DNA from 3 places in the Pseudodesulfovibrio thermohalotolerans genome. Region 1 is predicted to be linked to each of the others. Evidence: riboswitches for the same ligand, from Rfam matches in the RefSeq annotation. Region 1 holds a riboswitch; each other region holds the start of a gene.
What was found. Region 1 has a riboswitch for cobalamin ahead of LF599_RS05595 (sirohydrochlorin cobaltochelatase). Riboswitches for the same ligand answer to the same signal wherever they lie in the genome.
Positions count from the first base shown of each region.

Region 1 (12,017 bases):
GTGCAATCCGGCATGGCTCCGCGTATGGCTCGGATGGTCGCCGCGAAGTGGGCCGCGCCGCCGTCCGGAAGATCGTCGCGGGTGACCGAGGTGACGACGACGTGTTTCAGCGCGAGCCGACGGGCGGCCTCGGCCACGCGGCTCGGCTCGGTCGGGTCCAGCGGTTCCAGGTCGCCGGAGGTTATGTTGCAGAACGCGCAATTGCGCGTGCAAATGGCTCCCATGACCAGGAACGTGGCCACGTTCTTGGAGAAGCACTCCCACTTGTTGGGGCACTTGGCGGACTGGCAGACCGTGTTGAGCCGCAGGTCGCCGATGAGGTCCGAGGTGTTGGAGAAATTTTCGTTACTGGGCAGCTTGATCCGCAGCCACGGCGGAATCCGCAAAGGTTTTTGCGAAGGCGTTTTCAAAGACATGCTTGACCTCCTCCATGTCGAAGTCCCGCCCGGCTTCGGCGGACAGGGAGGTGGGCACCGCGCCTTGGATGCCGCACAGGGTTATGGCGTTAAAGAGATTTGTGTCGCGGGCCACGTTCAGGGCCAGACCGTGGTAGGTGACCCAGCGGCGCACGCCGATGCCCATGGAACATATTTTGCGCGTTTCGTCCACCCAGACGCCGGGGTGCTTGGGCCGCCGGATGGTCGCGACCCCGAAATGCGCGCAGGTGTCCATGACGGCCTGCTCCATGTCGTGAAAGAACTTCCGCATCCCGCCGGGCCGCTTTTCCACGCGCCAGATCGGGTAGGCAACCAACTGGCCGGGGAAGTGGCAGGTGATGTTCCCGCCGCGCGTGGTCTGGACCAGTTCGATGCCGTGCGCCGCGAGTTGCGCCGGGTCGAGGAGCAGGTTTTCGGCCCCGCCCTGGCGGCCCAGGGTGATGACCTTGGGGTGCTCCAGCAGAAACAGGGTGTTTTCCTGCTCACCGCTTGTCACCGCGTCCAGCGTCTTCAATTGCAGAGCCTCGGCCTCCTTGTAGCCGATGAGTCCGAGATCGACTATCCTCATTTGCCGCCCCGGGATTTGCAGGGGAGGATGAGCGCCTTGGACTTGAGGTCGGTCTTCGGGTTGGCGGGCCACTCGGGCGCGAATGCCTGGCCAGGGAAGAGGGGACGCGTGCCGGACGGGTAGTCGATGAGGGTCAGCCCCCGGTCGGAACAGGCGTACTGTCCTTTGCCGCCGTGGAGCTTGAACGGTTCGGATATGGCCCGGACCAGTCCCCGTTCGGGCGCGCCGCCGGGCGAAAGGTAGAGGAAGTTGAGGGACGCGTTGTCCTTGGTCAGGGAGGCTTCGGCGGAGATGGCGTTCAACCAATCGGGCGCGCCTTTGGTGGAGAAGTTGAAGTGGCACCACGGGGCTCCCTGCCCGAGGGCGGGCATGGGACAGTCCTGGGCATGGGGGCACGGCGCGATGGGCTTGTAGCCCTTTCCAAGCAGTTGGGCGCGCATTTCGCTGACGATCCGGCCGCTCAGCCGTACTCCGGTCTCGACAATGAGGATGCGTCCGGTGTCCTTGGTGGCGCCGACCAGGTGCGTGGCCAGCTTCTCTGCCTGGGGCCGGGTGGTGCGGCCGGACCAGTCAAGCTCGTTGAAGGCGTTGGCGGCCATGATGAGATCGGCCCTTTCGCGGATGTGGTCCAGGAATCCGGCCTTTACGGTCTTGATGCGCCAGGGCGAGTCTTTCCCGGCCAGCGCCTGGAAGAGCTTTACGCCCGTGTTCATGGTTTTGGGAGCAATGTCCAGGCAGGTGAAATCAAGCCGCCGGTCCCGCAGATGGGGGCGGGCCATCCACAGGGCCAGCACCGTGGTCAGGGGGCCGGAACCCAGGTCCGCCACGTGCCCGTTTTCCGGGACGTCCATTTCCAGGCCCGAGAACAGCCGGGAGAGGCGGAAGAGGTTCCAGGGCAGAAAATAGTAGAGATACGGCGACAGGAACTTGGCGTCGGTCATGTATTCCTTGCGCCGCGTGGACCGTTCATTGGTCAGGCTGCGCGACATGTCCCGGATGTCGTACTTCAAGTGCTCGCGGTGTTTGCCCTTGAGGGGCCACACGCGTTTGAGGATGTCTTCGAACCGGGCGAGATGCCCGGCGTTTTCCTCGGTCAGGTTGGGGAACAGGCCGTCAATCGACATAGCTGAAACGCATCCTTTGGATGAATTGGTTGCCGAATTCGGCGTCTCCGGTCAGGTCCACCCGGGTCAGTCCATGGGGCAGGGACTCGGCAAAGGTCCGCGCCGCAGGGTTGGTTAAAAACAGTTCCGTGCCGCGGAGCGACGTGTTGCCCGCCTTTACGGTTCGGGCCGCGCAGCCGGGGGGAAGGAAGCCGAGAGTCTCCAGGTCCGCCGGGGAAACGTGCTCGCCCAACGCGCCCGCCAGATGGATCTCGGCGAGGCCGCCGGGGCCGATGCCCGCAGCCTTGAGCAGGGCGGACACGGCCAGGTTGAAGGCCGCCTTGACCTTGAGGATTTCTTCGACGTCGGAGGCCGGAAAGCGGACGTCCGCGTTGACGGCGAAGATCGGCTCTTCCTCCTCTGTTGAGACGCTTTTGGCCAGTCTGGCCGCCAGGGGAGTCGCGCCTTCAGCGAATCGGCCGGTTTCGTCCAGCACGCCGTGGGCGCGCAGGATGGCGGCCAGGGCCAGGTAGCCCGTGCCGGTCATGCCGGTCCGTTCCGCGTTCGAGCTGTCGAAATAGTGGATGTCGAGCCCCTTCGGCGTCAGGGTGAAGCCGGTGATCGCCCCCGGTCCGGCCGTGCGTCCGAAGGACAGCCCCACGCCCTCCAGCGCCGGTCCCATGGGCACGCTGGCGCAGAGCCGTTTTTCGGGCGACAGGGCGAGGATGAATTCGCCGTTGGTGCCGAGGTCGGCCAGGAGGAAGGGGTACATGGGCGCGTTGCCAAACTCGATGGCGGTCAGTCCGGCGGACAGGTCCGCGCCTACGAAGGGCGCGAGCAATGGCGGGATGTAGGCTGGAGGCAGCCCGGGGCCGAGCCGCCGTTCGTCGCCGCCGAAATAGGTCAGTTCGTAGGGAGCGGATGCCAGGCCGTCCGGTTTCATGCCGAGCAGGATGTAGGTCATGGCCGGGTTGCCGGACACTGCCAGCCCGATACAGTTTCCGCCCAGGTTGCGGGAGGCTGTCTCGGCCAGCTCGGAAATGCGGTCGGCGACCAGGGCGCGGAGCACGAACCGTCCCTCGGCGGTGGCGGCAGCGGCCAGCCTGGACATGACCTCGGAGCCCATGCCCATCTGCGGGTTGAGTTCCCGGCCCGTTGCCACGGCCTTTCCGTCGACCAGGGCGGTCCAATGGATGGAGGTGGTGCCGAGGTCCACGGCCAGGGCGAAGTCTCCCGCCCCTTCCCCGAGGGAGCGCACGGCCCGTTGGCTGCGCACCGGCTCGGGCAGCTCGATTTCGCAGGGTTCGGACGGATGGAGGCAGGAGAGCCGCCATCCCTGCGCGAGCTTGTCCCGGCCGAGCTTCTTCAACTCGTCGCGGCCCGGTTCGGGCGCGTCCTTGACGAAGCGCACGCGGCAGAGGCCGCACTTGCCCAGGCCCGAACACAGCGGAACGCCGTGCCAGAGCCGGGAGAGAAAAATGGTGCGGGCCAGGGTGTCGCCCGGCTTGGGCTCCAGAGCGAACCGGCCGCCGTCATGGGTATGAATCAGTATGCTCACGTTGTCTCCATCGGTCCGCGCAGACTAGCCCAAGGGCCGAGTTGTGTAAACGGCGGGAATGCCGGGCTCCCGGCGGTTATGCGGTGGGAGGGCCGCCCGAACCCCGTCTTTCCGCTCCGGGGAACGGCGGCGGATGGTTCAAGGGAGAGATGGGCGGCGTGCAGGGGCGTCAGCAGCGGCTCATGCGCTTCATGGCGTCGTGAAGGTGGCCGAGCCAGATGTCGACGAGGATGTCGTATTCGCCCGCGCCCCTGAGCACGGCCTCGCATTCGATGCCCGCCCGTTCGAGGCGGGTCTTCCAACTGTTTTCCCCATCGCCGACCATGTCGCGGGCGGCGTGCCAGCCCGCGCCGAAAAGGAAGGGCAGGAGATGGGCCTTCCTGACTCCGTCCCGCTTGAACCGTTCGAGGATGTCGTCGATGCCGGGCTCGGCCTCCATGGCCCCGAGGTGTACGGACGGGTCGCGTTCCTGGAAGGCGCGGTGCAGGGCCTCGTAATAGACGTTGCCGTCGTGCTTGGTGCCGTGCCCCATGAACAGCACGGCGTCGTTTTCGCCCTTGCCCTGTTCGGCGATGGACAGAACCGCGTCGGCCACCTCCTCGATGCCCGCTTCCCCGGCCACCAGGGGGAAGCCGACCTCGACCCGTCGGAAGCCGTCCTCGCGGAGCATGAGCTCGTTGGCCAGCCCGAGGAGCTCGTGGAACTCCGTGCCGGGGATGAGGTGCAGGGACTGTACGGCCACGTGGGTCACGCCCTCGTCGAGGAGCCTGTCCAGGGCGGTGGGCACGGAGTCCACCGCCTCGCCAGCCCGTTTCATGTGTCCCCGAATGGTCTTGGAGGTGTAGGCCACGCGCACGGGCAGGTCGGGATAGGCGGCCTGCACGCGCTCCATGATGTGCGCGAGCGACGCCATGGCGTTCTTGTGGCGCGAGCCGAAGGCGGCCAGGACGATGGCGGCGCGGATCACGGCTTCTTCCTCTTGACCAGGGCCAGCGAGAAATAGTGCGGCTGTTTGGGGGCGTCGTTGATGTCCATGAGGATGGATTCCTCGTCCATGCCGAGACGGGAGACGAGCACCGTGGTGTCGCCCAGGCGGAGTCTGTTCAGCAGGTCCCGGATTTCCTCGAAATTTTTGTACGCCTTGAGAATGACGGCATTGTCGGCTGTGTTGAGCTGTTCTTCGAGACGGGCGGGATCGGCCACGCCCGAGGTGATGAGCAGGGACTCCTTGGATTCGCACAGGACCAGGCCGATGCGCGCGGCGGCGGCGTGGAAGGAGGTGATGCCCGGCACGGCGCGCAGCCGCAAATCCGGGTTCATTTCCAGCAGAGTGCGCTGGAGATAGCCGTAGGTGGAGTAGGTCAGGGGGTCGCCCAGAGTCAGAAAGGCGGCGTCCAGGCCCTTGTCCAGAACCTCGGCCACGACCTCGGCGTTCTTGCGCCAGGCGGCCTTGAGCGCGTCCTCGTCCTTGGTCATGGGGAAGCCGAGCTGGACGATGCGTACATGGTCCTTGAGATGGGGCTTGGCGATGGCGTAGGCCGTGGAATAGTCGTTTTTGGTGGAGGCGGCGGCAAAGATCACGTCCACCTCGCCGAGGATTCGCACGGCCTTGAGGGTGAGCAGTTCGGGATCGCCGGGGCCTACCCCGATGCCGTAGAGTGTGCCTTTCTTGGTCACGATGAATGTCCGTTATGTTTTTGTCGGTAGCCGACTTTGTCTGTTTTGCGTGGGAAGGTCAACTGGGGCCTAGGGATGGAGAATTTGGAAAACGGTGTCGATGCCTTTGAGCAGCCGCATGGTGGGCCGTGAGACCAGGTGTTCGTCCACCAGAAATACGTTGCGGGTCAGGACCGCTCTGATGCGTGACGCCGCCGGGCCGTTGACGATGTCCTGCACCGAGACGTCGTTCATGGTTCCGCGTTGGGCTAGGTAGACGTCGATTCGGCCGCCTTTGGCGAGGAGCCGTTCCAGGCCGTAGTTCGCGATGTTGGTGCCGTGGCGGGGTTTGGCGTCGGTCGCCACGTTGACTCCACCGGCTTTTTCCAGGACGAACAGCGGCATGGAACCGGGCGAGAAGGTGGCGATCTTGCGGTGAATGGACTCGAAGAACACTCCGGGCCGTTCGCCCATGGGAATGGTGGCCAGCCGGTTCTCGGCTCGGCGCACTCCCTCGCGGAAGTCCTCGATCATGTATTCCGCCTGCATCTCGCGGCCGGTGAGTTTGCCCAGAGCCCGCCAGTAGCCGTACACGGCGTCGATGGAGCCGGGTTGCAGTGAGACCACGGTGACGCCGTGGCGCGCCAGCGCGTTCCACAGTCCGCCATAGGCGCGCCAGTGCATGGGCCGGATCAGGATCAGGTCGGGCTTGGCGGCCAGAAATTTCTCCACGCCGTCGCGGGCGTTGAAGGTCGGTCGGGACAAGACCGCAGCGGGGTAGTTCTCGCCCGGGGATACGCCGATGACCTGCTTGTCCAACCCGAGGTGGAACAGGTTTTCGGTGTGCGCGCCGTACAGGGAGATGATTCGCGTAAACGGGGCGTCGAAGGAGATGGTCCGTCCCGAGTCGTCGGTGATGGTCCGGGCGCGGGCGGTGGAGCAGAGAAGCAGGACGAAAACAAGAGTGAAAAGAAGGCGTTTCAAGGTCTGTTTCCTTGGATGAAGGCGATATGCGGTCCGTTGTCGGTTTGCAGAATGGCCGCGCGGACGCCGAAGACCGCATGGATGTTTTCGGGGGTGAGTGTCCGGGCCACGTTGCCATAGGCATGAACGGTCCCTTTGTCCAGCATGAGGATGCTGTCGCAGTGGCGCGCGGCCAGGTTGAGATCGTGGAGTACGGCCACCACGGTGTGGCCGTTTTCGGCTAGGCGTTGCAGCGTCTCCATGGTCGACATGGCATGGCGGATGTCCATGGCCGAGGTGGGCTCGTCCAGGAGCAGGGCGGCCGTGTCTTGCGCGAGCCCCCGCGCCACGGCGGTTCGCTGGCGTTCGCCCCCTGACAGGTCTGCCACGGCCCGGTCGCGCAACCTCTGAAGGTCCATGGCTGTCAGCGCGTCCTCCACGCGTTCGATATCGCGGGCTGAGGGGCGGCTGAACCGGGGGATGTGCGGATGCCGCCCCATGAGTACGGTTTCGTACACGGTAAAGGGAAAACGGAGCGTTTGGTCCTGTGAAACCAGGGTGCAGAGCCGGGCCAGCCTGGACGGGGGAAAGTCTGAAATATTTTCGCCGTTGAGCCGCGCCGCGCCCGCTGTGGGTGACAGCAGACCGGCCAGGAGGCCGAGCAGGGTGGATTTGCCGCACCCGTTGGGGCCGACCACGCCGTGTAGGCCCGGCCCCAGATCGAAATCCAGGCCGTGGAGGACCTGGGCCGAATCGTAGGCGAAGCCGAGGTCCTGGCTGGCGAAGATCGCGCTATCCACGTGCGAGCCTCTTGGAGCGGCTGAATATCCAGCAGAAGACCGGGCCGCCGATGATGGCCGTGAGCACGCCGATGGGCACCTCGTGGGGCAGGGCCGCGCGGGTGACGGTGTCGGCCAGCAGAAGAAGTATGGCCCCGCCAAGGCCTGAGGCGGGCAGGAGCCAGCGGTTGTCCGGGCCCACGATCATGCGCATGAGGTGCGGTACGATGAGGCCTACAAAGCCGATGATTCCGCTCACGGCCACGCAGACCGCGCTGGCCAGCGAAGCGGCGACGAGCAGGATCAGCCGCACGCGTCCCGTGTTCACGCCCAGGCTCCGCGCCGAACGCGCTCCCAGGCTCATTATGTTCAGGTCGCGTCCGAAGTAGAGGCATATCGCGAAGACGAGCAGGGAGGCGGTCCCGGCCAGGGCCGCGTCGTTCCACGTCCGGCCCACGAAGCTGCCCATGAGCCAGAAGACGATGACCGAGACTCGTTCGTCGGCCAGATACTTGATGAAGCTGATGCCCGCCGAGAGGGTGGCCGAGACGATGACCCCCGCCAGGATGAGGGAGGTGGGCGCCAGCTCGCCGTCGCGCCCGGCGAGCGCGATAACCGCGGCCAGGGTGAGGGCTGCGCCCGCGAAGGCCAGCGTCATGAGCGTGGCCGGGCCGAAAAAGGACAATCCCAGGAGCAGGGCCAGGGCCGCGCCGAAGGCCGCGCCCGAGGAGACGCCGAGGGTGAACGGGTCGGCCAGCGGGTTGAGGAGGAGCCCCTGGAAGACCGCGCCCGCCACGGCCAGGCCGAAGCCCACCGCGGCGCAGGTCAGGATGCGCGGAAGCCGGACGTCGAAAAGGATGCCCGCCACCATGCCGTCCATGGAATCCGCCGCCCCCCGCACTCCGTCGAGCAATCCGCGCAGGACTTCGCCCGGCGGGATGCTGATGACTCCCATGGCGCAGGCGGCCAGCGCCAGCCCGGCCAGCAGAGCGGCGAGCAGGGCGACGGTCAACCCGTTGCGAAGGGAGGTGCGGGAGGCGGCGTTCAACATGCGTCTAGTTCACGCCCGGGCCCTTGGCCATGGCGTCGTTGAGGTGGTTCACGTAGATGTCGGCCCAGCCGTCGAGCATTCCCAGGCCGCGCAGGTCGGTGGCGACCTTGTAGCCAGCCTTGGTCAGCATGATCTTCCATGCGTCGTCCTCGTCGCCGGCCATGTCGTTGGAGGCATGGTCGCCGGCCACGATCATGAACGGCTTGAGAAGGACGTCCTTCTTGCCGGAGGCCGCGAGTTGCGCAGCCATGTCGTCAAAGGCGGGAAATCCCTCCACGCAGCCGATGAAGATGGGGTAGTCGTATTCGGCCTGCAACACCTTCTGGAATTCCGCGTAGATGCCCGTGGAGAAGAAGTCGTTGCCGTGGCCCATGTAAACCAGGGCGGCGTTCAGTTCGCGCGCATGGTCCACATCGGTCTTGAGGGTCTTGGCGGCCCGGGCCATGTCCTCGGTGTACGGATACTCCTCGCCGGGCAGGCCGAGGGCCGGGCGGCCGAGGGAGAGGTGCGCGAAGGGCATGTTCTTGGCCTTGAGGGTGCGGATGGATTTGAGTCCGCCCACCAGGGTAATCAGGTCGTGGAACTCTTCGCCCGCGAAGACATGCAGGGATTGCACGGTGATGTCGCGGCAGCCGTCGTTCTGAAGGTCCGCGATGGTGGCCAGGGGATGCTTGACGTAGAGGACTTCGGCTGGAATGTCCTTATGCGCCGCTTTCCAGGCCTCGTCGTTCTGGCGGCCCTGCCAGATCTTGCGGATGATGTTGGAGGTAAAGGCTAGGCGCACGGGGACGCCGGGGTGGGCCTTCTCCACCTTGGCCTTGATGTTCAGGATTGATTTGACCGCTTCAGGGTAGGAAGTGCCGAAGGCGGCCAGGACGATGGCCTGTTTGACGGGTTGTTCGTCGTGGTGCCCGGCCTGGGCCGGGACGGTCAGCAACAGGGCGAGCAGGCAGAAGACAATGTTTCTGACAACTGTCATCATGTTCTCCGAAAATGGGGCGGGGAGGGAAAGAAAAAGCCTCTTCCTCTTCGAATTCAGAGGAAGAGAACCCGTATTATCCCTTCAATACCTCGGCGGCAAGCCCACGTACCACCGTGGCAGGTCCTTGTGATCGTTCCAGGCAGGTCTTCCGGCTGGTCCCTCCCGTTTCCGCCTTCCCAGGTCGACCCCAGTGGCATGAATGGAAACGGTTCAGCGAGACGTCACGGCGGCGGGTCCGCTCCCGATTTTCACGGGATTCCCTATTGAGTCCGAGGACACCTGAACTTGAAGTGGAGTATGCTTTCCTCGGTATTCATGTCAAGGAGGTCCGGGCGGTTTCGGCAATGCGTTCCTGGAACTGGCGGATCATCTCTTCGGCGTCGATGACCAGGGCGTCGGATTCGCCCATCATGCCATAGCCGAGAATGGGGACGTTGAAGATTTCCTCCACCGGGACGGTGAACCCGGTGATGACCACCTGCTGCTGGCGCAGCACCTCGTCGACCAGGATGGCGCCCTTGTAATCGCCGACCCGGACCACGATGGCCTGGGCCATCTCGATGTTCTCGATCTCCGGCGTCAGTTCAAGGAGGTCCGCCAGTCGGAGCAGGGAGTGTATCTCGCCGCGCACGTCCACGGTCTCGCGGCCGTCGGGCAGTTCCACCACGTCGTTGCGCCGGGGCATGTAGATTTCCACCACATCGCGGCTGGGCATGATGAAAGTGTCGCCGCCGACCCGGCAGACCAGGGCGTCCACGATGCCTTCGTTGGCCGATCGGTCCAGGGGGATGGAGATGGTAAAGTTCGCGCCCTTGCCCAGCTCGCTCTCGATGGACACTTCGCCGTCCAGGGCGACCTTGATGGCGTTGACCACGGCGTCCATGCCCACGCCGCGCCCGGAGACATCGGTGATTTTTTCGGCGGTGGAGAAACCGCTCTGAAGCACGAACTGAAGGATTTCGTCCTTGGAGTATTCCTTGTCGGGATCGGCCAGCCCCTTTTCAAGCGCCTTGGACAGGATTCGGTCGGGATCGAGCCCGCGCCCGTCGTCGCCGACCTGGATGAAGGCGTTGTCGCCCTTGCGCCAGGCGGACAGGGACACGGTTCCGGTCTCGGGCTTGCCCGCCGCCTTGCGCCCCTCGGGGTCTTCCAGGCCGTGGTCCACGGCGTTGCGCAGGAGGTGGACCAGCGGCTCGTTGAGGCTTTCGACTATGGTTTTGTCGAGGGCCAGATCGTCGCCCCGGACCTCGAAGTCGAGCTTTTTGCCGATTTTTTGGGAGAGGCTTTTTACCAGCCTGTGCATGGGCATGAAAATCTGCTTGAGCGGCACCAGCCGAATGGCGTTGACCTCTTGCTGGAGCTTGGAAATGACGTTGTCGAGTTCCCGGAGGCTGGAGGCCATCTGCGTCACATTGGTGGCTCCGCCCTGTGCGATGACCGCGTAAGTGACCATGAGCTTGCCAACCAGTTCGATGACCCGGTCCAGGCGGTCCGTGGGAACGCGAATGGACGAGATGCCTTGCGGCGCGTGCTTGGCGTTCGATTTGGCGTCGGCTTCCGGGCTGGGTTTTTCTTCGGTTTCTTCGGCGCGAGCTTCAGGAACTCCGGCTTTGGCGGCGGGCGGCTCCTCGAAGGCCCGGGCCGCTTCCTCTTCGCTTTCCTCAAAAGCCGGGGCGGGCGGTGCGGTTTTGATCTTGGCCAGGGCATCGCCGCTGCCTTCGAGCAGGCCGCCCAGGGCGAAGAAAAATTTCTTTTGCGCTTCGCAGATGTTGAGCATGGCGGTGACGATGTCGCCGTTGACGGGCGTGATGCCGTCCTTGAGCATGTCCAGCAGGGCGATGACCCCAGCCGAGGAGAGCTGCATACACGAGAGGCCGAGAGCGTCCACCACGGCCTCCACCCCCTGGCCCGTGGCGTCCACTTCTAGAATCCGCCGTTCTATGTCCTCGATGCACTGAATGATGCTGTCCTGCATTGTCTCGCCTTATTGCGTCGTGAAATAGGTCTCGCGGTCGGGGTATACGGAGATGGTCTTGTCGAATCCCCAGCCTATGAGCGTCTGTCGGGCGTCCGGGGAAACGTTGCAGGCGGCGATTTTGAAGGTGACGCCCATGCTGGCCACGGCGGCCCATGCCCCGGACCCGAAGGTCAGCACTCCGCCCAGGTCGAGGAGCACGGGGTCGCCGGGTTCGATGGACAAGATCGCGGAGATGATGGGTTTGAACTGGGCGTCCAGATGGACGCGCGGGTCGTTGACCTTGATCACGGTCACCCCGTTTACGGTCTCCGTGTCCACGCCGGCTCCGGTTGCTTCGGCTTCGTTCTGTCCTACGGCGGACGCCGCCGCTATGAAGCCGAGGACCTCTTCGCGCTCTTCGGTGTCCGTATCGCCGACGCGCAGTTGTTCGAGTACCTGGAAGATCATGTTCACGCCGCGCGAGAGCAGGGTGACGTTGTCCGGAGAGGAATCCACTTCGCCGGACTGGACCTTCTTCAGAAAGTCCTCGATCTTGTGGGTGAAGTGGGAAGCCTCTTCAAATCCCGACATGAAGCCGGTGACGCCCTTGATGGTGTGCAGCGGACGGGCCAGTATCTCTATGCCCTGCCCGAGGTCGCCGTTCTCAAGCAGTTCAAGCCCCTCCATCACCTGCGGGTAATACTTGTCGTTGACCTCGGAGAAGAACTCCTCGACCATCGGGTCTTCGCTCATGCTTGATCCTCGGTCCTACTTGTGCAGAAGTCCCAGTTTTTCCAGTTCGGCATACAGCTTGTCCTTGGCGACCGGCTTGACGATGTAGGCCGACGCCTCGCCGTCATGGAAGGTTCGGATGACCGTCTGGGGATCGTCCAGGGCCGTGGTCATGATAACCTTGACCCTCGGGCGGTAGCCGTTTTCCGTTTCGAGATCCCGGATTCGCTG
Region 1 covers NZ_CP120635.1:1,218,231-1,230,247, forward strand. The annotation lists gene lipA (lipoyl synthase) at 1-416, opposite strand, end outside; gene lipB (lipoyl(octanoyl) transferase LipB) at 346-1,005, opposite strand; gene LF599_RS05560 (small ribosomal subunit Rsm22 family protein) at 1,002-2,129, opposite strand; gene LF599_RS05565 (ASKHA domain-containing protein) at 2,119-3,666, opposite strand; gene LF599_RS05570 (sirohydrochlorin cobaltochelatase) at 3,836-4,633, opposite strand; gene cobI (precorrin-2 C(20)-methyltransferase) at 4,630-5,343, opposite strand; gene LF599_RS05580 (ABC transporter substrate-binding protein) at 5,413-6,306, opposite strand; gene LF599_RS05585 (ABC transporter ATP-binding protein) at 6,303-7,085, opposite strand; gene LF599_RS05590 (FecCD family ABC transporter permease) at 7,078-8,115, opposite strand; gene LF599_RS05595 (sirohydrochlorin cobaltochelatase) at 8,120-9,094, opposite strand; cobalamin riboswitch at 9,219-9,395, opposite strand; gene LF599_RS05600 (chemotaxis protein CheA) at 9,411-11,072, opposite strand; gene LF599_RS05605 (Hpt domain-containing protein) at 11,082-11,807, opposite strand; gene LF599_RS05610 (response regulator) at 11,823-12,017, opposite strand, start outside.

Region 2 (7,827 bases), 350 kb from region 1:
ATGACGACCATTCTTGTCGAAATATACTTGGTCGATGATTTTGCTTTTACGCAGTTCTATTACGACTTCGCGCATGTCGGCCTTGCATAGTTCAGCCACAGGAATGTCGTGTCCGGTTTAGCTGAAAGAAAAACGTCCAAAATCTCCGGGAATTGTGTTATGATATTGGTGTCTAACCAATGAATAACAAAGGAGAATTTTGACGTAGCTCACAGTGACACAATCCTTGCTCAACTGCTATCCCTGATTCCGAGACATGTTTTTACGCAAGTCGAACGCGAGTTTCCGAGCGAACGAAAAGCCCGTGTCTTCAGCCGCTGGAATCAATTTGTCTGCCTTGCATTTATCCATATCGCGGCTCGGCATTCCATGCGCGATGGCTTGCGCAACCTCGCAGTAAACGCAAGAAAGCTTTACCACTTGGGAGCCAAGCCGGTGGCTCGCTCTACCTTTGCCGATGCCAATAGCAATCGTCCGGCAGCGTTCTTTCAGGCCCTGTTCGGTGCGGTGTACAAACAGTGCCAAGCCATCGCTCCCAGCCACAAATTCCGTTTCAAAAACAAGCTGTTCAGCCTCGACGCATCGACTGTCAAACTGAGCCTTGACCAATTTCCTTGGGCTTCGTTTCGAGAAAACCGGGGAGGGATCAAGCTCCACGCGCTCCTGGACCATGACGGCTATATCCCGTCTTTCCTGGAGATATCCAATGCGCGAAAACACGAATCCAAAGTCGCTCAGGCACTCACATTGCCCAAGGGTTCCATCGTCGTGTTCGACCGAGGCTACGTCTGCTATCGGTGGTTCGCCGCACTCATGGAGGCGGGTGTTTTCTTCGTAACCAGACAGAAGAAAAACATGTCCTACAAGGTCCTCAAACGTCGACCCGTCAACAAAAAACAGGGCATAACTTCCGACCAGATCATTCAGGTTATGAGTGGCGGAAAGCCGCTCAAATTGCGGCGCGTGGGGTACCGCGATGCCAAAACCGGTGAGCACTTCGTATATCTGACCAGCCATTTCTCGCTTGCAGCAAGATCGGTTGCGGAAATCTACAAGGAGCGCTGGCAGATAGAGATTTTCTTCCGGCTGATCAAACAGAATTTGAAAATCAAAAGATTCATCGGGACATCGGAAAATGCCGTGCTTTCGTAAATCTACGTGGCCATGATCATGTATCTGCTGGTGGCGTTCCTGAAATTTACGTCTAGGATCGGCTGGCCCATTCAGGAGATGTTGCAATTGCTGCAGCTGAACGTATTCAAGCGTACAGGGCTGGAAACATTTTTCAGTCCGCCAGGAGAAATGTCAAAGATCAAAAATGATTATCCGTTGTTAGGAATGGCGAGTTAACCGGACACGATTGAGTCTGACTAGACTTTTCGCAGCTCTCAAATCAAACAACTAACGATGATGGAATGTATCCCGCCCTAAAAAGCTTGCATAGAACAGACTTTCTATATATCAATAAATCTTGATATAAGGATTTGGCAAGAAACGGAAAGCGGTGAAAAACCGCTGCGGACGCGCCGCTGTAACCGGCAAACCCGTTGATGACCACCTTTTTGGGGGAAGGGATTCAACACGATGGGGCCGGAAGCCAGAAGACGTCTTGCCAGAGAGCAACCGCCTCGCGATCAGGTTAGGATGGCAGAAAACAACTCAGACCAGGATCATTCCCACGCTGTGTTTCTCTCAACCATCGCAAGGCACGCTCTACGTCTTTCACCCTGAAACATGGAGTAGACATGAACGCGCACGTATTGGGTTTCCCCAGGATGGGGAAAAATCGTGAACTCAAATGGGCCCTCGAAAAATTCTGGAGAGGGGAAACAAACGAAGCTGAACTTATCAAGGTTGGCGAGCACCTCAAGAAGCATCACTGGGAGATCCAGGCCAAGGCGGGCATGGACCTGCTGCCAGTTGGCGACTTCTCATTTTACGACCACATCCTCGACACCATCACCATGCTCGGAGCTATTCCTCCCCGATTCCGGTGGGATGGCAAAGAAGTTGACCTTGAAACATATTTCCATATGGCACGGGGAGATGCGGAAAAGGGTATCCCGGCCATGGAGATGACCAAATGGTTCGATTCCAACTACCATTACATCGTCCCGGAATTGACCAGAGACACGCGATTCCAAAAAACCGGCTCCCGGCTTCTCAAAGAAACCACCACTGTCAGGGACCTCGGGTATTCTCCGAAGCCCGTTCTGGTGGGGCCGATCACCTTTCTTTCGCTCGCCAAGGAGACCGACGGCTGTAGTCGTTGGGATCACCTTGAAGGGCTAGCTGACGCTTATTGTGATATTCTCGCCGAGCTGGACGGCCAATGCTCCTGGATTCAAATCGACGAACCGATCCTCTGTACGGACATTTCAGAGGAAGCTGATGAAGCCTTCCGGCTTGTCTATGCAAAGATGAAGAAGGTCACCGTCAGCTCCCGTCTTTTGCTCACCACGTATTTCGGTGGGCTTGGCGACAATCGCGATCTCACACTGTCATTGCCCATCGACGGCATCCATTTGGATTTGGTGCGCACCCCCGAACAACTGAAAGACATCATCCACAAGCTGCCGCCACACGTTACCCTGTCCCTCGGCCTGGTTGACGGGCGAAACGTCTGGAAGACTGAACTCGAAACTGCCTTCAGACGTGTGAACGCGAGCAGACAGCAGTTGAAAGCAAGCCGCATAATGATCGGCTCCAGCTGTTCGTTGCTCCACTCTCCAATGGATCTCTCCGCTGAAACGGAGTTGGATGGGGAGTTGAAGCAGTGGATGGCTTTCGCTGTGCAAAAGTGCGATGAAATTGCAGCCTTGAAGCTTGCTGCGGAAGGGGCAGACAAGCCGAAGATATTCGCAGAGAACAAAGCTTCGCTTCTCGCACGAGGTGCCCACTGTCATGTCGTGGACAAGGAGACCCGAAACCGACTTCAGACAATCACTCCCGAAATGTATGACCGGACATCCGACTTTGCTAAACGGTCTGCCATCCAGAAGAAACAGTTGAACCTCCCTCTCTTCCCGACAACAACTATCGGTTCTTATCCGCAAACCGACGAGATCCGCAAAACGCGTCTGCAATATAAAAAGGGCGAACTGTCGAATGCCGAATACAAGGAAACCATGAAGGGACATATCGCAGAAGTCGTGGCTCATCAGGAAGAATTGGGACTTGATGTTTTGGTCCACGGCGAACCGGAACGTAACGACATGGTCGAATACTTCGGCCAACAACTCAAGGGATTCTGCTTCACGCAAAACGGCTGGGTGCAAAGCTACGGTAGCCGCTGCGTCAAGCCGCCCATCATTTACGGTGATATATCCCGCCCGGAGCAAATGACCGTGGATTGGGCCGTGTACGCCCAGAGCCTCACGAACAAGCCCATGAAAGGGATGCTGACCGGGCCGGTTACCATCCTGTGCTGGAGCTTCGTGCGCAACGACATTCCGCGTGAAGTGGTCTGCCGCCAGATAGCCCTCGCCATACGCGACGAGGTTCTTGACCTCGAAGCCGCTGGCATCGGCATCATCCAGATCGACGAAGCCGCGCTCCGGGAGGGTATGCCCATTCGTAAGGATCAGCAGGAAGCATATCTTCGTTGGGCCGTGGATTGTTTCAGGCTGACTGCAGGCGGCGTACAGGATACCACTCAGATTCATTCACACATGTGCTACAGCGAATTCAACGTCATCATGAAATGGATCGCTGAAATGGACGCCGACGTCATCAGCATCGAAGCCAGCCGCAGCGGCATGGAGTTGCTCGAAGCCTTCAATGCATACGAATATCCGGCGGAAATCGGCCCCGGGGTGTATGACATACACAGCCCGAGGATTCCCTCCGAGGATGAAATCTACTCGCTCCTTCAAAAGGCGCTGAAGGTAATCCCCGCTGAACGTCTTTGGGTTAACCCTGACTGCGGCCTCAAAACCCGTGCTTGGGTCGAGACGCTTGTCTCCCTAAAAAACATGGTTTGCGCTGCCCTCAAATTGCGTGAATCATACGCCTAACCCTCTACACACACCAAAAGGGCAGGTGTAAAGTCCCCCATCTTAGGGCCAGCTAGTAGTAGAGGCTTCCCGCCGTTTTTTGGTGAGAGCCCAGAGGGCAGGGGGTACCCCCTGCCCTCTGGGCTGCAAATTCCACTGGCGTCATGTCGCCTAGCGATTCATGAGGCCGATCTTCGTTGTACTCCCTGATAAATCTCTCCGTGCATTCACGCACTTCGCTCAAGCTATCGAAGATATACAAGTCCAAGACCTCTTCCCGATAGGTCCGGTTGAAACGCTCAATATATGAGTTTTGCGTCGGCTTGCCTGGCTGTATGAACTCCAGCCCAACACCGTGCTGATCAGCCCAGGCTGCCATGGCCGAACTGGCAAATTCAGGTCCGTTGTCCATCCTCAGCTTTTCCGGGTAACGACCTCTTTCTTCGGCTACCCGGTCAAGTACCCTGAGCACTCTTCCGGCTGGCAGGTTGGTGTCTACTTCCACGGCAAGCACCTCTCGATTGAAATCGTCAACAGCATTAAATGTTCTGAAAGCCCGCCCGCTGTAGAGAGTGTCACGCATGAAATCAATCGACCAACAATGGTTCGCCAGCAGCGGCTGGGCCACGGCTTTCCTTGTCCTTTGGGGGCGACGTTTCTTTGCCTTGCGTTTCAAATTCATTTTCAACAAGCAATAAACCCGCCAGACGCGTTTGTGATTCCAAGGGGTCCCCTGCTTGCGAAGCACAGCAAAAAGCTTACTGAAGCCCCATGTGGGCTTTTTCTCGGCCAGTTCAGTCAAAGCGGCGATGACGGTACTATCGTCGCGCGGATGAGGCTTGTACGCGTAGTAGCTCCGGCTGACGCCAAGAGCTGTACAAGCCTTGCGGACACTCATCTCGAACTCACAGATCATGTGCGTGACGAGCTGTTTTCGCTGAACCGGCCTCAGAGTTTTTTTTCGATGACATCCTTGAGAGCCATGTTTTCCAGGCTCAGATCCGCAAACATCTGCTTGAGCTTACGGTTTTCTGCCTCAAGGTCTTTCATCCGCTCTATGTCGGACGCCTCCATGCCGCCGTACTTGGACTTCCATTTGTAGTACGTAGCGTTGCTCACGCCGTGCTCTCGGCTGACGTCCTTGACCGTCCGTCCACTTTCCACGGATTTCAAAATCCGCACGATCTGGTGCTCAGTGAATCTTGATTTGCGCATGTGAAACTCCTGGGCGCAGTTTGGGCCAGAAGTCTCTACTTTGCAATGGACCTACTATACGGGGACTTTACAACCAGCACGATAGGGAAAAAGGAGCCAATTATGGATAATATGTTTATCGTGCGTGATGATTGGAAATTTGAACTCCACATGCCTGAAGAGCTTGGCGGAGATATGGGCGAAACCCACTACTGGGCCGTGGAGGTTTTCGAACAATCGTTCCTTTTTCACGTATATTTCTACTTTCCAGTACAGGATGAAATCGAACCTGGTGCCACCAGGAGAATACGTATGATCGTGGGCGACATAGGGGCCATCATCGCGAGCATAAAAAGCGGCTGCATAACTGAAGCTTCTATCTTGCTTCAGTACTTTGAATGGGTAAGCCCGGATGGGAATGAAGGCATTTCCGGCCTTCAGGAAGTTATCTCGGCCACCGACAAAGCCGGGCAGCCCGCCTATCTCTACGTGTGCAAGAATGGCATGCGGTTTGTCGATTCATTGTTAACGCGATCTGAAGAAGAGCTAACTTTAGGACAAGTGATATATTCTAATGAGACCTAGCCGCCTGATTGGGTAAATCCTGTATCCCACCGCACCTGAAAGGGAGCTTGACCGGCAGCCTGAAAGGCGTCGGTCAAGCTCCCAACAATCTATTTCATCCACTGCTTCAATCGTTTCTTGTTGCGCTTCCAGCAGCGGTCTCCCAAATCAGCTCGGGGAACGTCATCCCAACTATTGGGGAGATTGTTTCCCCTTCGGCTTGGACGAACGAATTCAGGATAGGCAGCAGCTTCCCGCCGCTCCTGAGTTGTCTTGGGATATTTGACGATTTGAGGCCAGCGCCAATAAAGGCCTCCGGTCCGAGGGACGGGATCTCGACGGTAAACCATAATAACCCTCCAATGTTGTTAGGCATTGCAGGGTGTCGAGAACGTGGAGTGAGAACATGCGGGTTTTCAAAAGTTGAGTAGGTTGATTGTTGGTTATTTGTTTTTTAGTTCGTTGCTATAATCGACGAGTTTTTCGACTAATCGGTCAACATCAGTGTAGGGATTGAGTTCGTATATTGGCTTGCCCTCGCCGACGGCTTCCCAGTGCTTTCTTATGCGCTTAGCTGCTGCGCATGCGTTGTTTTGTTTCATCTTGATGATGTCATATATGTCTATTTGGTTCTTCTCATAATTTGGAATGTTGGCTTCAAGCTGTTCTTTGATTAATTTCTCGCACTTGGCTTTTTGTGCCGTAGTGTAGGTGAAGTGGCATAAAATCCAAAATTCGAAACAAACGCTTGAAAAAGCTATATTAAAAGAATTTGCTAGCGCTTGGTCAAACCCTTGTGCATGCATAGTATAGCCGTCTTTATCAACAACAATCCAATATTCGTCATCGACTATACCGTATCTGTTGTTCTTTTTTAATTCCTTCGCCTCATTCACCAAACCAACAAGATTTGTCTTGTCGCTGTCTATCACTTTGACTTTTGCCAGTTCACCTGGAAAATTTAAAGAGTTGATTAATGCTCTAAAGTAGTTTGGCTCAGTTTTTTTCCCTTCACAAAAAATGAAGATGCTAGGGAAAATCGGGCGTGTCGCTTTTTTTCTAGGCCTCGCCATTTGAAACCTCTTCTTCGTCCTCAAAGGGAATGAACAGGTTCCGGTTTATAAACGGTAATGCTCCAAATTTGCCTTTAAGATACCAACTGCCAAAATTGGTGCCCTTTCTTACGATATTTTTTCCAAATTCAAGGAGACTAAAAAGGGATGTCGCCCCGTAGTTGTCCTTTTGCGTAAACCATATTTGATCTCGTCTAAAAATATCAGATGTAAGAGTAATAATATCGTGTGTCGAAAATATTAACTGGGCGTTAAAGGGATTTGTTTTTTTACTGTGGAAAAGACTGATTATGAACTTTGTAATATCTGGGTGTAGGCTGGTGCTGATCTCATCAATGATTAAGGTGGAGCCAGCTTGTAATGTTTCAATAACCGGTCCAGCTAAGTCGAATAATTGTATTGTTCCTTGTGACTCCTTCATGATGTCAAATTCTTGAACCCCAATAAGTTCTTCTCCATTGTATTTGTCATGAACGGCAAAAGGTCTACTGGCTAAATCTTTTTTAATCAATTCAAGGAATTCATCGGGTATTGCAGGGGCTCCTTCGATTTTGAGACCCTCTACACTGTCCATTTTAACTTCTTTCACTCGGATACCCTGAATCCCTGTATCTGCGGCCTTCAAAAGCTGAGTTAGTTTTTGGGCAAAGGTATCAGAGTGTTCGCCTGTAAGTTGTCTTCTCGTGTAAGAGTCCAGTTCCATACCACCAATTATTCCAACCGATCGGAAGCTGCTTATGCAGTCTCTAAAAAAGCGATATATTACGTTTAGAGGATGGTCTTTAGTATTTCCTGCAACCGATAAGAAAAGCTGATTGTCAAGAAGTATACTTTCAATCGTCTGCTTCTTTCCTTTGAGGTATTCCCCCCATTTTACGGGCGAATCACTTTCTCTCTTGAAAAGGGTGCTTGGTTTTGTGCTTTTAAAAATCAGTAATTCTTCAGACAAAATAAATTTTTTATTGTATGAGATGCTATAGTTGTACCGCTGATTAGTTTCT
Region 2 covers NZ_CP120635.1:1,571,371-1,579,197, forward strand. The annotation lists gene LF599_RS07295 (IS4 family transposase) at 223-1,152, shown strand; gene LF599_RS07300 (hypothetical protein) at 1,171-1,350, shown strand; cobalamin riboswitch at 1,447-1,627, shown strand; gene metE (5-methyltetrahydropteroyltriglutamate--homocysteine S-methyltransferase) at 1,746-4,016, shown strand; one part of gene LF599_RS07310 (IS3 family transposase) at 4,069-4,958, opposite strand; one part of gene LF599_RS07310 (IS3 family transposase) at 4,958-5,210, opposite strand; gene LF599_RS07315 (hypothetical protein) at 5,313-5,774, shown strand; gene LF599_RS07320 (RloB family protein) at 6,197-6,826, opposite strand; gene LF599_RS07325 (AAA family ATPase) at 6,813-7,827, opposite strand, start outside.
Region 2: it holds a riboswitch for cobalamin, as region 1 does, so the genes downstream of both, metE (5-methyltetrahydropteroyltriglutamate--homocysteine S-methyltransferase) here and LF599_RS05595 (sirohydrochlorin cobaltochelatase) in region 1, are expected to answer to the same signal.

Region 3 (12,017 bases), 1.6 Mb from region 1:
CGTTGGCGCGACCAAGGCGCGCAACATCGACGTGCGTATCATCGCCGCCACCAACAGGGACCTGGAGGAAGAGGTCCGGCAGGGCCGTTTTCGTAGCGATCTGTTTTACCGGCTGCACGTCGCGGTCCTGCGGATTCCCCCGTTGCGGGAGCGGGGCGAGGATATCCACGCCATGCTTCACTTTTTCCGGAAGCAGTTCAATGCCAAGTACAAGCGGAACCTGAAGCTGTCCGCCAAGGCCGAAGAGGCCATGCTGAACTATCGCTGGGACGGCAACATCCGCGAAATGGAAAACCTCATGCACAGTCTCGCCGTGACCACGCACGACGAGCGGGTGGAGTTGCGCCATCTCCCGGTCAGGATGCTCAACGGGTCCTCGCTGCAATGCGAGACGGGCCGGATCGGTTTCGATTTCGAGCACGCCGAAGGCAAGGACCTCAAGACGATCATGGCCGAGATCGAGGCCAAGTACCTCCAGCACGCCATCGAGCGGTATGGTTCCACCACCCGGGCCGCCGAAAAGCTCAAGGTCAACAGGACCACCATCTTCCGCAAGCTCAAGAAGGCTGGAATCGATAGCGACGGTATGCCCAGTTAGTGTTTCCAAAAGCCTGAAGATGCCATTTCGAGAGTCGTCCCGTAGTCGGGATGGCTCTTTTTTTATGTGGGATGACGAGTTGTTGTGCAGATTTGCATCGCGATGCAAATCTGCATCGTATTTATATCATGCTGAAACAAAAGGAATTTTTGCTTTGTCTGGTCGTACGATGCAAAAGTGCATCGTGCAGCGATGGAGCAAACCGCATGGGGCTAGGAGGATAAAGAGGGCTTTTTCTAATTAAAGGTTGTATTCCGGATAGTTATGAGATTTTTCGTTGTTTTGGGAAAAATGGCACACCGTTTGCCATTAGGAAGTCATCGCCTGAGGGCGAAGGGTTGCACCAGAGCTTTCCCGTTGCGAAGGCACCCACATAGAACACACATGTTAAGGAGTATGATCAATGTTGAATGTGAACTGCTGCGAGGTCATGACCCCGCAAGAACGGCGCCTGCAGGATCGTATTGAGGGCAAAGAGGACAAGTATCGCAAGACTCACGCCCGTGTCTTCAAGATTCTTGACCGCATTGAAAACCAGAAGCCGCAGATCGACGTCGAGCGTGCCCTGTACTTCACCCAGTCCATGGAGAAGACCGAAGGCGAACCGCTGATTCTCCGCTGGGCCAAGGCCATGGAGCATGTCGCCGCGAATATCACCGTCTACATCGATGACGATCAGTTGCTGGCAGGCCGCGCCGGTTACCAGGGCCGCTACGGCATCCTGTACCCCGAGCTGGACGGCGACTTCCTCGACATGGCCGTCGAAGAGCTGCCCAAGCGCAAGGGCTCCCCGTTCTCCATCACCGAGAAGGACGCCCGCATCGTCGTCGAGCAGATCGCTCCCTACTGGAAGGGCAAGACCTACCACGAAGCCTTGAACATCGCGCTGCCCGAAGAAATTCACAAGTTGACCTACGATGATCCCGATGGCCTGCAGTCCCGCTTCATCGTCAACGAGACCTCTTCCTTCCGTTCCTCCCTGCAGTGGGTGCACGACTACGAGAAGATCCTGAAGCGCGGTTTCGGCGGCATCCGCGACGAGGCCCAGGAGCACCTGGATGCCTTGGATCCGCTGTCCCCCGTTGACAACGCCGAGAAGAAGCCCTTCTACGAAGCCATTGTCCGCGTCTGCAACGCCGTCATCCTGTGGGCCAACCGTCACGCCGATCTGGCCGAGAAGATGGCTGCCGAAGAGTCCGACCCGACCCGCAAGGCCGAGCTGGAGACCATGGCCGCCAACTGCCGCCGCGTGCCCGAATTCCCGGCCCGCAACTTCCACGAGGCAGTTCAGTCCCAGTGGATCACCCAGATGTTCTCCCGCATCGAGCAGAAGACCGGCACCATCATCTCCAACGGCCGCATGGACCAGTACTTCTACCCCTACTACCAGCAGGACGTCGAAGCCGGCATCCTGAGCGACGAAAAGGCCATTGAGCTGATCGAGTGCATGTACGTCGGCATGGCCCAGTTCATCGACCTCTACATCTCCCCCCAAGGCGGCGCTTTCAACGAAGGTTACGCCCACTGGGAAGCCGTCACCGTCGGCGGCCAGACCAGGGAAGGCGTCGACGCCACCAACGAGCTGTCGTACCTGTTCCTGCGGTCCAAGCGCGAGTTCCCGCATCACTACCCGGACCTCGCCGCCCGTATTCATGCCCGGTCCCCCGAGCGTTTCCTCGCCGAAATCGCCGAGACCATCAAGGAAGGCTCCGGTTTCCCGAAGCTCATCAACGATGAAGAGGTCATCCCGCTGCACCTGTCCAAGGGCGCCAAGTTCGAGGAGATCTTTGACTACGCCGTGTCCGGCTGCGCCGAGATCCGTATGCCGAACCGCGACACCTACACCTCGGGCAACGCCTACATCAACTTCGCTGCCGCTCTGGAAATGACCATGTACAATGGCCGGATGCAGAAGCACGGCGATGAGCTGCTGACCTTCGAAAGCGGCGATCCGACCTCCTTCAAGACCTGGGATGAGTTCTTCGACGCCTACAAGGCGCAGCAGGTCTACTTCCTGAAGACCGCCTTCACCCAGCAGTACCATGTCATCAACAACCGCAAAAACCACTTCGCGACTCCGTTCGGTTCCGCCATGCACGACCTGTGCATGAAGCACGCCGTGGACCTTCACCAGCCGCACGTGCCGGAAGGCATCGACCTCGGCTATTTCGAGTTCATGGGCATCGGTACCGTTGTCGACTCCCTGTCCGCCATCAAGAAGCTGGTCTTCGAGGACAAGAAGCTGACCATGGAAGAAGTGCTGGAGGCCTGCCGCAACAACTTCGAGGGCAAGGAAGACGTCCGCGCCATGCTGCAGAACGTACCTTGCTTCGGCAACAACGACCCCTACGCCGATTCCATCGCCAGGGAGCTGGACCACATCTGCGTGGACTTCGCCAACAAGTACCAGCAGGAGCTGGGCGTGCATCTGGACGTCCGCTACGTGCCGTTCACTTCCCACGTTCCCTTCGGCAGAGTCGTTTCCGCGACCCCGAATGGACGTCAGGCCTGGACTCCGCTGTCCGACGGCTCCTCCGCCTCCCACGGTGCGGACAAGAACGGCCCGACCGCTGTCATGTTGTCCAACTACACCACCAAGAACTTCAACTACCGTGAGCGCGCCGCGCGCCTGGTGAACATCAAGTTCACTCCGAAGTGCGTCGAGGGCCCCGAGGGCACCAAGAAGCTCGTGGACTTCATCCGCACCTTCTGCGACCTGCGCCTGTGGCACATCCAGTTCAACGTAATCAACGCCGAGACCCTGAAGGCCGCACAGCGGGAACCGGAGAAGTATCGTAACCTGATCGTCCGTATCGCCGGTTACTCCGCATACTTCTGCGACCTGTCCAAGGACCTGCAGGACGACCTGATTCGCCGGACCGCTCACGAGACCCTCTAGCGAGCATAACAAGGCCTCCTACCTTGATAAAAACGAAGAGGGCGGCCCATTGGGCCGCCCTCGTCACCTTTCCAGCCGCCAAAGCCAAAAAGGATAAAAAATGAGCTCCCTTCTCGACAAGAAAGTTGCGGGTACCGTTTTCTCCATCCAGAAGTATTCGGTTCACGATGGTCCCGGTATCCGCACCATCGTCTTCCTCAAGGGGTGTCCCCTCCGCTGCAAATGGTGCAGCAATCCCGAATCACAGATGCCGCAACCCGAGCTCGCCTACAACCGGAACAAGTGTCTGGGCCTCGAAAAGTGCGTTCGTTGCAGCGAGGTCTGCGGTGCGTGCGCCATCACGGAAGGCGAGGACGGCAAGATCGACATCGAACGCGACATCTGCACCGGCTGCCTGCACTGCACCGAGGCCTGCCCGGCGGGCGCACTTATTACCTACGGCGAAGAGACGACCGTGGACACGGCCCTCAAGCGCGTGGAAGAGGACGAGATGTTCTATGCGCGTTCCGGCGGCGGGCTGACCTTGTCCGGCGGTGAGCCGTTCCAGCAGCACGAATTCGCCACCGCCTTGCTGCGCGAGGCGCGCAACCGCCATCTCAATACCGCTGTCGAGTCCTGCGGCGCGGCGCGTTACGAGAATTTCAAGGAAGCGCTCCAGTACGTCAATACGCTGATGTTCGACGTCAAGTCGATGAACTCCGAAAAGCACAAGGAGTTCACCTCCCAGCCCAATGAGCGCATCTTGCGGAATCTCCGGCAGATCCGCGAGGACTATCCGACCCTGAATATCCGCGTGCGGACCCCGGTCATTCCCGGCTTCAACGACACCGAGGAAGACATCGCCGCGGTCATAGCGTTTCTCAAGACCCTTCCCGGGGACAAGGTCGAGTACGAAATTCTCGAATATCACCGGATGGGCCAGCCCAAATACGAAAATACGGGCCGCGAGTATCCGTTGCCCACCGATCTCGTTCTTGATCCCGCGGTCTTTGCCCGGCTCAAGAAGCTGGTCGACGAATACAACAACTAGCGAACCAGACCTCCTCCCGAGGTACAGGAAGCGCCCGGTCCCCTTAACCGGGCGTTTCCGCGTTTTTCACGGGACCGGCAAAGGTGGCGCCGTTCCCGGCGAACGCGAAAGGCTTGGAAGGATATCCTTCCAAGCCTTTTCTTGTGGGGTCGGGTTGAGGTGGTGGCCCGATCCCGGGGGCGGCCGCCGAGGTCCGGTGAGGCGGCGCAGGGGTGCGAGGGGTTATTTCGTCAAGGCTGCCGCGTAGGGATCGGCCCCGGCGGAGGCCACCTTGGCGGCCAGGGCGGAGGGACCGTCAAAGCGGCCGAGGTCCTTGATGCAAATCAATTTGTCGTTCATGTCCATCTGGGCGAGCTTCCAGGACATTTTGACGCGGGAGATGTAGAAGAGCGGGTTGCTCTTGCCGCCGGAAGGGGAGCGGTCCGCGCTTGTCACGCCGGTAAAGGACTCGGATTTGGCCCAGTCGAAACCGAGAAACACGCCGTCGCAGACGTCTTTCTGTTTGTTCACACGCATGGCGATGAGCACCGGAGCCGCGCCGCCGTCGGCCAATTTCGCGGCCTTGTCGGGCACGAGCATGGAGTATGCGCCGTGCTTGCCCATGGTCGCTCCAAAGGCGGATTGCAGGGCGTCCATGGCGCAGATCGGTGGGGCGCCGACAAACACGTAGGCGTCGCCGGGGCCGAGCGGCAGGTTTCGGTCGAGATACGCCTTGGCGATGAATCCGGCGTTCAGGCCGGGACAGAAATGGTCGTGCAGTTCCGCGCCCTTGAGCATGGGCCACGGCGCGTCCTCGGCCCACGCCAGGGAGATGGAGGCGACCGAGAACAGCCGGTTGCCGATGAGGCCTTTGCCCGCTTCGGTCCATCCTTCGGGTTGGAACAGGGATTCCGGGGCCAGGTTGAGCCGCTGGCTCTCGAATCCGTCACGGTCCAGCTTGACGAAGACGGCCGCCATGTTGTCCTTGCGGAAAACCGAGAACCAGAGCGGCTCGGCGCATGAGGTGTTTACCAGGAGCAGGGTCCGGGTCCCGGGCGTCCGGCCGGTCGCCATCGCGATCACATCCAGGAACGGTTCGGTGGAGGCTCCGTCCGCCTGGCCGTATCCCGCATTGGTCAGCACCATGAATCCCGGCGTGCCGGGTGTGACGGCAAGGGTTTGCATGGCGTTTTTGAGGGCCGTGTCCGCCGCTTCCATGCGCGGGGTCCATGCCGTGCCGAAATCGGCGGCCATGGCTGGGGAGGATGTCAGCAGAAGTAGAATGAGCGATGTCGTGAAGAATAGATAGATTTTTTTCATACCTCTAACAACCATACTTTTAAAAGGTTAGTATGCGGCACGTGTATAACTTTTTAAAAAACGTAGCAAGCACAAATCGCAAACAGACAAGGTGGACGCGTCTTGGGCGAGGGATTGGAAGAGGCGAGGGAAAAGGAAAAGGCCCGGAAGGATATCCTTCCGGGCCTTGTTTTCGTGCGGTGAAGAGGCGGTGGCCTGTGGTGGAGGGGCTGGCGGCCCCGCGCGCTATCGGGACGCGATGTCGCTGATGGTCTGGAGCGCCTTGCCCCGGTCCTGGGCCAGCTTCTTCCACTTTTTCTTTTCCTTCTTGAGGGCTTCGATGGTGTGCAGGAGGTCCTGCACGGTTCGGGCGGGGTAGCCGTGCGCGGCACGGTTGCCCAACCGCAATTGCTCGTCGTTGTGCTGCCTGATGGAGGCGAGCTGGTTCGCGTCGAGTATCATCGATGGCCCGTAAGACCCTTAAGCGGGCTGGCAGAAGGTTTGCTGGGAGTATTCGATGCGGTCCTTGTACTCTTCCTGCTTGCCCTTGTTCCAGCGGCCCACGGGACGGTAGTAGCCTACCACGCGGGTGTAGACCTCGGTTTCCTTGTCGCAGGTCGGGCAGTGGAAATGCTCGCCGTAAAGGTAGCCGTGGTCTTCGCAGACGGAGAAGGTCGGCGTGACCGAGATGTATGGAATCTTGGTCTTGCTCATGGCCTTGAGCAGGAAGTTCTTCACGCTTTCCTCGTTCGGGGCAGCTTCGCCCAGGAAGGTGTGGAAGACCGTGCCGCCGTTGTACAGGGTCTGCAACTCGTTCTGGTGCTCCAGGGCGAAGAAGACGTCGGAGCTGATGCCCACGGGCAGCAGGGTGGAGTTGGTGTAGTACGGGGTCTCGTCGCCGGAGGTGTAGATGTCGGCGTAGAGGTCGCGGTCGATCTTGGCCAGGCGGTAGCAGGTGCCCTCGCCGGGAGTGGCTTCCAGATTGTAGAGGTTGCCGGTCTCTTCCTGGAATTCGACCACCAGTCCGCGCAGAAGCTGGAGCGTCCGCTGCATGAGCTGGGAACCGGACCGGGTGTCCAACCCCTTGCCGAGCAGGTTCATGCACGCTTCATGGCCGCCGATGAGCCCGATGGTCGAGAAGTGGCCCTTGAAGCCGTTCTTGAGATAGCGGCGGGAGAACGGGAACATGCCCGCGTCCAGGTTCTTCTGGACCACCTTGCGCTTGAACTCCAGGGACTCCGAGGCCAGCCGGGCGTACTCGGTGACAAGGTCCATGAAGTCTTCCTCGTTGTGGGCCAGGTAGGCCAGCTTGGGCAGGTTCAGGGTGACCACGCCCACGGAGCCGGTCAGATCGCCCGCGCCGAAGAGCCCGCCGGTCTTCTTGCGGATTTCGCGCAGGTCCATCTGCAGTCGGCAGCACATGGAACGCACGTCCTCGGGGTTGAGGTCCGAGTTGATGAAGTTCTGGAAGTAGGGCGCGCCGTACTTGGCGGTCATCTTGAGCAGCAGTTCGCCTTCCTTGGAGTCCCAGGGGAAATCCTTGGTCACGTTGTACGTGGGGATGGGGAAGGAGAAGATGCGGCCGTCCGCGTCGCCTTCGAGCATGACCTCCAGGAACGCCCGGTTAATCATGGCCATTTCCTCGGCGTATTCGCCGTAGGTGGAGTCCTGCAGCTTGCCGCCGATGATGACCGCTTCCTTGGCGATGTGCGAGGGCGGCACGAAGTCGAAGGTGAAGTTGGTGAACGGCGACTGCCCGCCCCAGCGGGAGGTGGCGTTGAGGTTGTGGAGCATCTTCTGGATCTGCTGCTTGACGTCGTGGTAGCTCAGGCCGTCGTTGCGGATGAACGGGGCCAGGTAGGTGTCCACGTTGTTGAACGCCTGTGCGCCGGCCCATTCGTTTTGGAGCGTGCCGAGGAAGTTGACCATCTGGCCGCAGGCCGCGTCGAAGTGCTTGGCCGGGGTGGACGAGCATCGGTCGCGCAGGTTGAATCCTTCGAGCAGCAGGTCGCGCAGGGACCAGCCGGAGCAGTATCCGGCCAGGCCGAAGGAGAGGTCATGGATATGGAAGTAGCCGTGGGTATGCGCCAGGCGCACTTCTTCGGGGTACTTCTCAAGCATGTAGCGGGCCTGGACGGAACCGGCCATGTGCAGAATCAGTCCCTGGAAGGAGTGGGTCATGTTGGAATTTTCATTGACCCGCCAGTCGAGGTTCTCCAGGTAGCTGTCGGTCACTCCGGCGATGTCCAGGAACGCTTCGTTCTGGGAGCGCAGTTCGCGTCTTTTTTCGCGGTAGATGATATACCGCTCGGCCACCTTGTAGAGGCGGGCCTCCATGAGGACTTCCTGAACCATGTCCTGAACCTGTTCCTGTTCAGGCATGTCCACGTCCTTGAGTTTCTTTTCCACTTTTCCGGCCAGTCTGTCGGCAAGCAGCGGGTCCTTGATGCCGCTTCCCTGAAGGGCCTTGAAAATGGCACCGCCGATCCGTTTTGTGGACCAGGTCTCGATGCATCCGTCTCGTTTGAGGATTTTGCTGGGCATGTATGTCTCTTGCAGGCGACGCGGAAAAACGCGCGGCACGGCTGCGCTGCGGTAAAAACCGCCTGCATTGGCCGCCGATGAACGGTCTCGCGGCAGCACCGCTGGACCCGGCGACGGTTGTCGGGTGTAAACTTTCTTGTCCGCATACGGTTTCCGCGAACCGCAACCGGCAGGAAACGCTTCAGGCAGGTCTTCTGGCTCTCCCCGCCCGGCCCGCCTTCCCGCCTCTCGGCAGTGGCTCGTTGGACCGGACCTTCTTACGGGGATCACAGCGGCGGGACCGCTCCGGTTTTTCACCGGATTCCCTGTTATGGCGCAATGGCCACCTGAAGGACATCTGAAGGCTCGGAGACTAGCCGAAGCCCCGGCGAAGCGCAAGAGCGGATTCGCCGGGGCTTTGTCCCAGAATCAGCCGCAGAGCTCAGGAAGATCGGTCAGGATGTCCAGGCAGACGTCGGCATTGTTGAGTGAATACAGATGGATGCCCGGTGCGCCGAGTTCCAGTAATTCCCTGATTTGGCGCCGGGCGATTTCGATTCCCTTACGGCGCACGGCCGCATCGCCCCCGCTCTCGTTGGCCTCCTGCAATTCGAGGTAGAGCTTGAGCGGAATGTTCGCTCCGCACAGGGCGAGGATGCGGTTGAGGGACTGCATGTTCAGGACCGGGAGCACGCCCGGGACGATGGGATTGCGGATGCCTCTGGTCTCCAGCCTGCGGACCAGGTCGCGGTACCGGCGCACGTCGAAGAATAATTGGGTCACGGCAAAGTCCGAGCCTGCGTTGAATTTGTGGCAGGTCCACCGGAGATCGTCGTCGATGGACGGGGATTCGGGGTGGGCGTCGGGGTAGCAGGCCGTGGCCACGCCGATTTCCGGCCATCCCTCCTTGACGAATTCGACCAGGTCCGAGGCGTGGCGGAACTCCTTCCAGACGTCGTCTCCGCCGTTGCCGGGCATGTCGCCGCGCAGGGCCAGGACATTGTTGATGCCCGCGTCCCTCAGGCGGTCGAGGTAGTCGGCGATGCCCTTTTTTTCGGCTCCGACGCAGGTAAGGTGAGCCATGGTCTCAAGGCCGAAACGGCGGTGCACGTCCGCGGCGATTTCCAGCGTGTTGTCCTGGAATGTGCCTCCGGCCCCGTAGGTGACGGAGACGAACAGGGGATCAAGCCCGGCCAGCCTGTCCACCTGGCTGAAGAAGCGGGGCCATTGCTCCCGTTCCTTGGGAGGAAAGAATTCAAGGGAGAGAAATCGGTCCGTGTTCCGTATGCGGTCGATGATCTTCATTGCGTATCCTTGTTCCATGGGGGAGGCGCGGCTCCGGCCCGTTTGGGGTTTGGTGTACTCTGCGTATTCCGGCAGCTCCTGCGCGGCGGGATTTTGTCGTTTGTGGTTGCCTCAATATCAATATATCAAGATTCATTGATATACAAAGGCGTGCAGCTTGGCAAGCCCCTGTTTGCATTTTGATTCCGATTGGGAGAGGGGCAGAGGGATAAGCTCATCGCAACGGGAAGAGCGAGCCCGCGAATGCTGTACCGGAGTGGTTGGGCCGATGGGGCGGCCGCATCTTTTTTGGTCTTGAGTGAAATTTAGGGCTTGATTTGAAAATGAAAATGAGTTTCGTTATTGTCTATGTCGATATCCGCTGAGCAGTTTTTTCTGAACTATCTTGAAGAGACGGGGTTGAACATGACCCCGCAGCGCATGTCCATCGTCCAGACATTCCTGGAAGCGGAGGGACATTTTTCCGCAGATCGCCTGTGCGAGCTTGTCCGGGAAAAGGCTCCCGAGATCGGTCAGGCCACCGTCTACCGCACGCTGAAGCTGCTCATCGAGTCCGGCCTCGCGGACACCATCGACGGCCCGGACGGGGGGGGGCTGTACGAGCGCGCCTACGGCAGGGCGCATCACGATCATCTCATGTGCCTCAAGTGCAAGCGGAAGGTCGAGATATTCGATCCGGTCATAGAGGAGCGGCAGGAGCAGATAGCCCGGGAACACGGCTTCACCCTCACCCGGCACAGGATGTATCTCTACGGCCTGTGCCCGGATTGCGCATCCGACGACTAGGCCAGTCCGGCCCGGATGAAGAAAGGCCCCGGAGCGAGATGTCTCCGGGGCCTTTCTTTCGGTTTATTCCTTTCGCCGTTCCCTATCCTTCTCCGTATCCACCGGGACCGTCCCGGAATTTTCCCCGTCGTCCCCCTCGTAGTTGGGGAACATGGAGCGCAGGCCGCGTTGCAGAAAATTCTTTGCACCGTACTTGCTGTTGATTCCTCGTCTGTACGTCATTTCTAAAACCTCCGTTTGTCGTTCTTCGATTCCGGCGAGGCCGGTCGGCCCATGCGTTCGGCGCAGTCCGGGCACAGGCCGTAGAGGGTGTTCTGGTAGCGGAAGAGCGTGAAGCCCTGTTGCCGCGCAGTCTCCTGTTGCAGGCATTCGAGATAGGGATTCCTGACCGGGACGGTCTTGCCGCACTGTTCGCAGATCATCCGGCAGGATTGATCCCCCATGGGTTCGTAACAGGTGCCGCCGTCACTGCGGTGGATGCATCGGGCAATGCCCGCGTTGTGAAGGTGCTTGACTGTCCGGTACACGGTCGACCGGCTGATGGTTTTGTCCAGTTCCTGCACTCCCCTGAGCAATCCTTCGGGGTTCAACTGTCCAACGTCACTCATGAAATATTTGAAAATCAACAGCCTCTGCCGGGTCAGCTTGAGGTTGTTGAGGGACAGGTATTTTTTGAACGACTTGAGTGCTTCCTGCATTTTTCCCGGTTCGCTATCCCCCTGTGGAAGGGGTGTCTGTTGTGCAATTGACTTTCAGTCTCAATTGACCCGCCTAAAGAGCCATTTAACTGCCGGTTGTTGAGACAGTGTTTCAACACATTGTTTTTGTTGACCATGATCCCCTCAAGGCATATCACTGATACCGAAATTCATTATCAATTGCAACCATTGGTTGCAGAAAAAAGGTGGAGAAATGGCAGCAGGCAGAAGGCTCAAGTCTTTGGCGGAAGGGGAAAACGGCTTGATCGTCGCCGTGGACGCCGGTGTCAGGGCGAGGACCAGGCTGGAGTCGCTGGGGATCATACCCGGCGTGGAGGTCGACGTGCTCAGTAACGGGTTCGGCCCCATGCTCGTAAGCGTGGGGGAAAGCCGCGTCATGGTGGAACGGGGCATCGCCGAGAAGGTGGTCGTCGCCTGAGGGCGCGCCGCCGCAACCATCGATAACGGAGGGGAAATCATGACATTGAATGAACTTACGCCCGGGACGGCCTGTTCCATGGCCGACCTGACCGCCGACGGCCCGCTCGGGCAGCGGCTGATGGATCTCGGTTTTTATCCCGGAGCGCGGATAGAGATCGTGCGCAACGCGCCCCTGGTGGACCCCGTGGAGCTCAGGCTCGACGGCTACCATGTCTCCATCCGGCACAGCGAGGCCAAGCACATCGAGGTGGAGCTGTAATGGGATCACGGAATTTGTTGGTCGCCCTGGCGGGGCAGCCGAACTGCGGTAAGTCGACGGTCTTCAACCTGCTCACCGGGGCGCGGCAGCACGTCGCCAACTATCCCGGCGTGACCGTTGAAAAGAAGACCGGCGCCTATGCCGACGAAGGCCGCCGCGTGGAGTTGGTCGACCTTCCCGGCACTTACAGCCTGACGTCG
Region 3 covers NZ_CP120635.1:2,816,981-2,828,997, reverse strand. The annotation lists gene LF599_RS13285 (sigma-54 interaction domain-containing protein) at 1-598, shown strand, start outside; gene hpsG ((2S)-3-sulfopropanediol dehydratase) at 1,002-3,497, shown strand; gene hpsH ((2S)-3-sulfopropanediol dehydratase activating enzyme) at 3,598-4,527, shown strand; gene LF599_RS13270 (FmdE family protein) at 4,750-5,826, opposite strand; gene LF599_RS13265 (hypothetical protein) at 6,052-6,267, opposite strand; gene LF599_RS13260 (ribonucleoside triphosphate reductase) at 6,286-8,349, opposite strand; cobalamin riboswitch at 8,517-8,694, opposite strand; gene LF599_RS13255 (methylenetetrahydrofolate reductase) at 8,758-9,633, opposite strand; gene LF599_RS13250 (Fur family transcriptional regulator) at 9,982-10,419, shown strand; gene LF599_RS13245 (hypothetical protein) at 10,483-10,641, opposite strand; gene LF599_RS13240 (Fur family transcriptional regulator) at 10,644-11,117, opposite strand; gene LF599_RS13235 (FeoA family protein) at 11,332-11,556, shown strand; gene LF599_RS13230 (FeoA family protein) at 11,596-11,817, shown strand; gene feoB (ferrous iron transport protein B) at 11,817-12,017, shown strand, end outside.
Region 3: it holds a riboswitch for cobalamin, as region 1 does, so the genes downstream of both, LF599_RS13260 (ribonucleoside triphosphate reductase) here and LF599_RS05595 (sirohydrochlorin cobaltochelatase) in region 1, are expected to answer to the same signal.